DNA from 4 places in the Rhizobium sp. SL42 genome. Region 3 is predicted to be linked to each of the others. Evidence: predicted binding sites of a transcription regulator. Region 3 holds the regulator's gene; each other region holds the start of a gene.
What was found. The regulator LexA, encoded in region 3, represses DNA repair genes until DNA is damaged. The targets are predictions, from matches to a motif close to TGTTCNNNNTGTGTTCNG.
Positions count from the first base shown of each region.

Region 1: the regulator LexA is predicted to act here: its motif matches at 1,298-1,315, upstream of IM739_RS15475 (putative DNA modification/repair radical SAM protein).
Region 2: the regulator LexA is predicted to act here: its motif matches at 1,273-1,290, upstream of IM739_RS10395 (DNA polymerase IV).
Region 4: the regulator LexA is predicted to act here: its motif matches at 1,567-1,584, upstream of dnaE (DNA polymerase III subunit alpha).

Region 1 is NZ_CP063397.1:3,283,036-3,285,240, reverse strand. Features, by position in the region: gene IM739_RS15485 (glycosyltransferase family 4 protein) at 1-411, opposite strand, end outside; gene greA (transcription elongation factor GreA) at 429-905, opposite strand; gene IM739_RS15475 (putative DNA modification/repair radical SAM protein) at 1,321-2,205, shown strand, end outside.
Region 2 is NZ_CP063397.1:2,206,662-2,208,866, forward strand. Features, by position in the region: gene IM739_RS10395 (DNA polymerase IV) at 1-1,269, opposite strand, end outside; gene IM739_RS10400 (hypothetical protein) at 1,389-2,024, opposite strand; gene IM739_RS10405 (DUF3572 domain-containing protein) at 2,024-2,205, opposite strand, start outside.
Region 3 is NZ_CP063397.1:2,574,275-2,576,479, forward strand. Features, by position in the region: gene IM739_RS12200 (ComEC/Rec2 family competence protein) at 1-398, shown strand, start outside; gene lexA (transcriptional repressor LexA) at 479-1,198, opposite strand; gene IM739_RS12210 (HlyD family type I secretion periplasmic adaptor subunit) at 1,523-2,205, opposite strand, start outside.
Region 4 is NZ_CP063397.1:2,199,985-2,202,189, reverse strand. Features, by position in the region: gene dnaE (DNA polymerase III subunit alpha) at 1-1,334, opposite strand, end outside; gene IM739_RS10375 (ABC transporter ATP-binding protein) at 1,664-2,205, opposite strand, start outside.

The DNA of each region.
Region 1 (2,205 bases), 710 kb from region 3:
GCTCGACGTCTTGGCGCTTGTCGCCACCACGGCATCCATGCGCGAGATCAGAAACTTGGTCCAGCGGGAATGCTTCCGCTGCGAGGCGGAGGTGAAGACGAGCTTCAGCGGCATCCGGAAGAGATCCCTGAGCACGAGGCCGGGCAACATCTCGATGTTGCGGCGGGCATGCCAGACGCGGACTTTACCGCCTTTAGGCCTCCGCCAGAGCTTCCAAAGATCGGAGAAGCGGATATGCGGAAGGTGCTGCGGCAAACCAGGGCCGATCACCGCAACGCGGTGATCGAGCCTGTTTTGAACCGGTACCAGCTGGATGATCGTCGAGGTGACGCCCGAAAGACGCTGCTTGAAGTTTGGCGCAATCACGCGGATCTCGGATGGATCCACGTAGGTTGTCGGTTCGGATGCCACATGCCTCTCCTGGGTGCTCAGCCCCACTGAACGGCGAGAATTTCGTAAGCCTTGGAGCCGCCAGGCGCCACCACCTCGATATTGTCGCCAACTTCCTTGCCGATCAGCGCACGGGCAATCGGCGAAGAGATGGAAATGCGGCCAGCCTTAACGTCGGCTTCCTGGTCGCCGACGATCTGGTAGGTCTTTTCTTCTTCCGTGTCTTCGTCGACCAACTTGACGGTGGCGCCGAACTTAATCTTCGAACCAGACATCTTCGACAGGTCGATGACCTCGGCGCGGGCAATCAGGTCTTCCAGTTCGCCGACCCGACCTTCATTGTGGCTCTGGGCTTCCTTGGCCGCGTGGTATTCCGCGTTTTCGGAGAGGTCGCCATGGGCGCGCGCTTCCGCGATTGCCTCGATGATGCGGGGACGCTCTTCCTGCTGGCGCCAGCGAAGCTCTTCGTTCAGCTTGACGAAGCCGCTTTGCGTCATCGGTACTTTATCTACCATTACCTCTTCCTTTGGTCTTTTTAACCGCGAACGCGGGCACAAAAGAAAACAGGTTCCGAAGCAAAGCTACGGAACCGTGTCACAAATCAAATTTGAGCCAACTATAGCAGATTGCCTGACGCAATTTCCAGACATTTCGACAGGTGGGGTCCGTGGGGTGTGTTTCCTGCTCATGATCTCAAATTAAGTTCATGATAAGAAAGCATATATTTAATCCGTCCAGAATCCGAAGCGCTGATTTCGGCATCATCGAAACTGTCACTGATTGGGTTGAGCGGGCGTTAGGGCCTCAATTTCAGGCGGTGAAAATTGGCGCCTGTCGATGTGTGGGATCTGCGATGTTGCGCCACCCGCGAATGGTTCGATCCTTGTTGCTTGTTGACGAGTCCGGCAAGAACATATAGTGAACATTCTTATGAAGAAATCTCTTAAAGAGCGTCTCGCGATTTTGTCGGATGCGGCGAAATATGATGCTTCATGCGCTTCCAGCGGCACGACGCGCCGCGATTCTTCGTTAAGCGGTGGGCTGGGATCATCCGAAGGTTCGGGTATCTGCCACGCCTATGCGCCCGACGGACGCTGCATTTCGCTGCTGAAGATCCTGCTGACCAACTTCTGCATCTATGACTGCGCCTACTGCATCAACAGGTCATCGAGCAATGTCGAAAGGGCGCGTTTCACGCCGGACGAAGTCGTCTGGCTGACCATCGAATTCTATCGTCGCAACTATATCGAAGGACTGTTTCTGTCGTCCGGCATCATCCGGTCTTCGGACGACACGATGAGCGAAATGGTGCAGATTGCCCGCGACCTGCGCATCAAGCATGGCTTTCGCGGTTACATTCATCTCAAGACGATCCCGGAGGCTTCGGCGCGACTGGTCGAGGAGGCCGGGCTCTATGCCGACCGCCTGTCGATCAATGTCGAACTGCCGACGGATCAAGGCATGCAACACTACGCGCCGGAAAAGCGCCCGGCCGGGATCCGTCGCTCGATGGGCGATCTGCGTTTGAAGATCGAGGCCGCGGGCGAGGCGACACATACGGGCCGGCGCAAACGGTTCGTGCCTGCCGGCCAGAGCACGCAGATGATCGTGGGCGCCGACGGGGCAAATGACGCAACAATCCTCGGTTCAAGCGCCAGGCTCTACAGCAGCTATTCGCTCAAGCGGGTCTACTATTCGGCTTTCAGCCCCATTCCGGACAGTTCGCGTAACCTTCCGCTGATCAAGCCGCCACTCGTGCGTGAACATCGCCTGTATCAGGCTGACTGGCTTTATCGGTTTTATGGCTTCTCTGTT
Region 2 (2,205 bases), 370 kb from region 3:
AAAGGTATAGCCGGTCTGCACGGTACCCTTGCCGAACTTGTCGCGCAATTTGTCCATTGCGGCCTCCGCGGCTGCCCGTCTCGATGCCTGTTCGTCGACCAGGTCAGGCGGATCGGCGACTGAAGGATCCTTGAGATCGGAGACGCCGATACCGATCAGGCGAAAGCGTGTGCCATCGGTCTCCTTCTCGAGCAGGGACAAGCCCGTGCGGAAAATCCGGTCCGCCAGTTGCGTCGGATCGTCCAGCTTGCGGTTGCGCGTTCGTGTCTTGAAATCCGCGGTTTTCAGTTTGAGGACGACGGTTTGTCCGGCGATGCCGTGGCGTTTCAGTCGCCATGCCACCTTTTCCGACATCTCCCTCAGATGTTTGGTCAGCTCATCCGCCCGGCTGGTATCCTCGAAAAACGTCGTTTCCGCCGAAACGCTCTTGGCAGCCTCATTGGCATGCACCTCGCGATCGTCGATCCCGCGCGACAACCGCGAGAGCCGCTGTCCCATGACGCCGTAGCGCCGCATCAGATCGGTTTCATCCATGGTCTGCAATTGGCCGATACTGCGAATGCCGTCCTGCGCCAAGGTGGCCGCCAGGGCCTTGCCGACCCCCCAGATCATCGTCACCGGCTTGTCCGCCAGAAACCGCAAGGCCTCTTCCTCGCCGATAACCGAAAAACCACGCGGTTTCTGCAGGTCGGACGCTACCTTTGCCAGAAACTTGCAGTAGGACAGCCCGACCGAGATCGTGATGCCGATTTCATGCTCCACCCGCCGCGCAAACCGTGCCAGCACCATGGCCGGTGGCTCGTGATGCAGCAGCTCGGTCCCCTTGAGCTCGAGAAAAGCCTCGTCGATCGAGATCGGCTGCACCAGCGGCGTCAGTTCCTCCATCAGAGCCCGCACCTCGCGGCCGACACGCACATATTTTTCCATGTCCGGCCGAATCACCACGGCCTGCGGACAGGCTTCCAGCGCCTTGAACATCGGCATCGCGGAACGCACGCCATGAATACGCGCGACATAACATGCCGTCGAGACCACGCCACGTTTGCCGCCGCCGATGATCACCGGCTTGTCGATCAGGTCCGGATTGTCACGTTTCTCGATCGACGCATAAAAGGCATCGCAGTCGACATGGGCAAGGGTCAGGCGGCGAAGTTCCGAGTGATAGACCAGCCTCGGACTTCCGCAGGCATGGCATCGCTTGCGGCCATCAGGCTGCCCCTTGAGGCAGTCACGGCAAAAGCCTGGAAACTGTGGTTCGGTGCGCGTCATGACAGGAACAAAAATTGAACATCGCCACATTAGCGGATGTATTCTGCCTTACAAGCCATGATCAGAGCCGAATCCAGGCCGCCCACTCTTTTCGTTCGGATTGCAGGTGCCGACCCGCCTCAGGTGCCGAAATGCGTGGTGATCATGGTCTTCGCCTCGATCCAGTCGGCCGCCTTTCGCACAGGGGCCGGGGGCAGAGGAGCATAGGTGTGTATCTCGACCGGCGGCGGCATATAGACGAGCAGGCAGGCGGGGACATGTTCGCCGACCGAATGCAGGTTATGCGCCATGTCATCGACAAAGGCGACCGGCAGAGACCTGTCCGCATGTAGTGCCGCCACCAATGGCCCCTTGGCTTCGTCGGCGGCGATCAGCGGATAGCGCAGTGTCAGCTGGTCGAGCAGCCGGCGACGCGCGTCCACGTGCCGTGGCGGCATCGCTGTGAGGAAAACCAGGTCCGCCGCGCCGGCCAGGCTATGCAGGACCTCGACCGCCTCGGCAAACGGCGTCTGCCAGCTTTCCTGGGCCATGAAGAACTCATCGATCAGCGACTGGACGGCCGGCGCGTCCAGAACGGTTTCGTCGAGGCTTGAGACGATGTTCCCGGTGAGTTTGAATGACCGGGGGATGAGGCGATGGCCACAGCTTTCGAGAAAGGCGGCGAATGGCGTCGCAAATTGTAGCACCACGTCATCGACATCGCAGACGATCAGTGGTTTATCGGTGAGGCGGATAGTGCCGATGCCGGCTGCCATCAGATTTCGCCGGAATCAAGGGTTGGTTGCGAATAGCGCTGCGCAGCGGCCATGACTGTTTCTGGCTTCGTCCCGGTCGCCGTGCAAAACGCCATCAGCGTCGGTTCATGCGCCATCAGGAAATCCAGCATGCCGGCGAGGAAGCCGGGATCATTGACCGCCTGGCGCATCTGGTCCGGCC
Region 3 (2,205 bases):
TGGCCCGTCAACGGCTCGAAGATCTTCTCGCCTCAGCCGGCAACCGGTATTTCACCTGCACCAAGAGCGCCTGCGCCGCCGTGCTTGACGGTTGGCGCATCATCACGCTCGACCGCCACGAGGTGACGGGCATCGCCTGTGATCTAGCCGATCTTGTCATCGTTTCCCAGCGCCCGGGTTTTGACGACTGCCGGTCCGGCGCGCGGCTGATTTCGGCTGACAGTCTGCGCAGTAGCGGAACCCTCGAAATCTTCCTTCGTGATCGCTCCAGCCGCACGCTGACGATCGTCCCTTCCTTTGCCGGTCCGTCGCGTCCCTGGACGCGTCACCGCCTGTATGATTGGCAAAACGGTTCGCAAGCCGAAAGCCATTCGGCCGACCTGCTTTCCCAGCAGTAGTCTGGCAACATGGAGCGGAACCGGGGGAGAGCAGGCCAAATGGCGCGACCGAAAAGACGAGCAGACGCCGGCACGACCCGTCAGTGATAGCGGCGGATGAGGCCGACGAGCTTGCCCTGGATCTTCACCCGGTCTGGCCCGAAAATGCGCGTCTCGTAGGCCGGATTGGCCGCCTCCAGCGCGATCGATGCCCCACGCCGGCGAAAGCGCTTCAGCGTAGCCTCTTCGTCGTCAACCAGGGCCACGACGATGTCGCCGGGATTGGCGTTGGATGCATTGCGGATGATCACGGTGTCGCCGTCGAGAATGCCGGCATCGATCATCGAATCGCCCTTGACCTCCAGCGCATAGTGCTCGCCCGAGCCGATCATCTCGGCCGGTACGGTGATGTCATGGGTATTGTTCTGGATGGCAGAGATTGGAACACCTGCGGCGATCCGGCCCATGACCGGAACGCTCACCGATGCGGATCCGCCGTCAGGGGACGACTTGCTCGGCGCAGCTGGTGCCGGCGGTGTCTTGCCAAGGCTGCCTTCTATCACGCTGGGCGCAAAGCCGCGCCGTGGCTGCAGGCTCGGCGTATAGGCTTCCGGCAGCTTGATGACTTCAAGCGCTCGAGCCCTGTTCGGCAGGCGGCGGATGAAGCCGCGCTCCTCCAGTGCCGTGATCAACCGGTGAATCCCGGATTTCGACGCCAGATCGAGTGCGTCCTTCATTTCGTCGAAAGAGGGAGGCACGCCGGATTCCTTCATCCGTTCATGGATGAATAGAAGCAGTTCCTGTTGCTTGCGCGTCAGCATATGCGATGCCCCAATTGGTGAAACAAATACAGAACAGACACTATATGTTCCATATGTGTTCCGCAAGGGGATAAATTTCCGTGAACTTTGCATGTGATTTGCTGACCGACTGCGAAAAAAATCGCCAATGCCAATTTACTCGGGTGGCCGCGGCGCACCAAAGCCGTCGGCATAGACACCGTCTTCAATCGTAGCGACGGTGCGGTGTTCCGGGTCGATGGCATCGTGCGTTGATAAGTCCGTGCGGACAGGGCTCACGGCAGCGGTCTGTCCTGTGGCGCAAGTATTGGACCGGGGTTGGTGTAGCCCCCGGTCGCTGATGGGTCACTGTTCGGAAAAGGCGCGCGACATGCTGTCGGTAATCGGTCTGGCGATATAGTTGAAGAAGGTGCGCTCGTTGGTCTGGATCATCACTTCGGCCGGCATGCCGGGTGTCGGCGTGAAGCCATGAACCCGTGCCAGTTCCGTTGGTGGAATGTTGATCCGGGCGAGATAGACGTCATGCGGGGCGGTCGACGTATTGCCGGATTGCTGCAGCGCGTCCGCCGACAGGTAGAAGACATCGCCCTTGAGCACGGGCGTCGTTCTCTGGTTCAGGGCAACCAGCCGAATGGTGGCCGACTGGCCCAGCTTGACGCTGTCGATGTCGTTGCGCGGGATCTGAGCTTCGATGATCAGCGGCACGCCGGCGGGCAGGATTTCGAGGATTGCCTTGCCGCTTTCGATGACACCGCCGTTGGTGTGATAGTGGATCCGGACGACGGTGCCGGAAACCGGCGCATTGATTGTCGCGCGCTCGAGGATATTGGCCGCTTCCCGCAACTGCTCCCGCACCATGTCGCGCTCGCTCTGAATGGCCTGCAGCCGCTCGAGTGCATCTTCGCGATAGGCACTTTCCGCGCGCAACACTTCCTGCTCGCCCTTCGTCCGTTGTGCCTGGGTCTCGGCGATTTCCGCCTCAAGCCGTCCGATCTGGCCGTCCGCCTCGGCGATGGCCCGCAGCAGAG
Region 4 (2,205 bases), 370 kb from region 3:
TGCTGGACGTAGCGAATGACCTCTTCGCGGCGGTCCTGGCAGAAGTCGATATCGAAGTCCGGCATCGAGACACGGTCGGGGTTGAGGAAACGTTCGAACAGCAAGGAGAAGCGCAGCGGATCAACGTCGGTGATGGTCAGCGCATAGGCGACAAGCGAACCCGCACCGGAACCACGTCCGGGACCAACCGGAATGTCGTGCTGCTTTGCCCATTTGATGAAGTCGGCAACGATCAGGAAGTAACCGGGGAACTTCATCCGCTCGATGACCGAGAGTTCGAAATCGAGCCGTTCGCGATACTCGTTTTCCTCGTAGCCCTTCGCCATACCGAGCGTTGCCAGACGCATGTCGAGGCCCTCGACCGCCTGACGGCGCAATTCGCGCGACTCCTCGCGCTCGGCCTCTTCCGGATCGTCACTGCCGCCGGTGAAGCGCGGCAGGATCGGCTTGCGTGTGTCGAGCACGAAGGAGCAGCGCCGGGCGATCTCGATCGTATTGTCGAGCGCTTCCGGCAGATCCGAAAACAGTTCGACCATCTCGGCACGGCTCTTCAGATAATGGTCCGGGGTCAAGCGAAACCGGTTGTCATCCGAGACGATCGCGTTGTGGGCAACGGCCATCAGCGCGTCATGGGCATCATAGTCGGCTCGCGACGGGAAGAAGGCTTCATTGGTCGCCACCAAGGGCAGGTCGTGATCATAGGCGAGCTGAACCATGCGACGCTCGTGGCCACGATCATAATTGCCATGGCGCTGCAGTTCGACATACAGCCGGTCGCCAAACAGTGCCTTCAGCGCCAGCAGCCGGCTCTCGGCCTGCGCCTTGTGGCCGTCCTTCAGCATGAGGTCGACGGGCCCGTCGGATGCTCCGGTCAGCGCAATCAGCCCATCGGTTCCGGCTTCCTCGAGCCACGACATCTTCACGTGCACGGCGTGACCGGCATCGCCACCGAGATAGGCGCGACTGACGATGTCAACCAGACGTTCGTATCCGGCCGGATTGGCTGCCAGAACGACGATCGATGGCAATTTCGCCACATGGCCATTGCGCTTTTCGCCGGACGAATCCTCCATTTCGATCGACAGTTGACAGCCGATGATCGGCTGGACGCCGTCACCAAGTGCCTTCTGGGAAAATTCGAGTGCAACGAAGAGATTGTTGGTGTCGGTGATCGCGATTGCGGGCTGGCTATCGGCAACCGCCTTGCCCAGAATCTTTTTCAGCGGCAGCGCACCTTCCAAAAGCGAGAAGGCCGAGTGCACGCGCAGATGGACAAAACCCGGGCTTCCACCCAACCGATCGGAAGTTTCCTTGCCGCCGTTTGCCTCGCCCATCGGTTTCATCCTCACGCATCTTGAATCAGCGCAGTTTTCAACGTTCGAAGATGTGAAGTCCAGCGGAGTTTGATCCGGCAAAGCCTCTCTCTACAGCTTTGCCGGAAGAGTGCTTCAGAGTGCCAGCATGATCAGCGACATACTACCAACAAACATAGCAAGGGAGGCGAATGCAGCAACGTCACGAAGTATCTCGGTCATGTCTGTCTCCTGTCTCTTTATGTTTTTATTTTGTTCTCATTACGTTCCGTTGTCAACCAAAAAAAAGCCCGCCGTCGAACGGAACAGAATTCCATCCAACCGCGGGCCGCTGCCTGTTCGAATTTATATCAGGGCTGGAATTCGACGATCTTGCCGTCAACCAGGGTTACACAACGATCCATGCGTCGCGCGATCTCGTGATTGTGCGTCGCGATCATCGCGGACAGTCCCGATTGGCGCACCAGCGCTTCGAGCGCCGAGAAGACGTAAGAGGCGGTTTCCGGATCGAGGTTGCCGGTCGGTTCGTCGGCGAGCAACACCAGCGGCGCGTTCGCGACCGCGCGCGCAATCGCGACGCGCTGCTGCTCACCACCGGACAATTCCGCCGGGCGATGTTCTGCCCGCGGACCGATGCGCATATAGTCGAGAAGCTGCTTGCCCCGTTCCTTCGCCTCGGCCTGGCTGAGGCCCGCGATCAACTGTGGCATCATCACGTTTTCCAGTGCGGTGAATTCCGGCAGGAGATGATGAAACTGGTAGACGAAACCGACGGAATTGCGCCGGATCGTCGTGCGCTGTTCATCGCCGAGCTCCTGGCAGGCAATGCCGCCGACCGTGACTTCGCCGGCGTCCGGATGCTCAAGCAGACCGGCGATATGCAGAAGCGTCG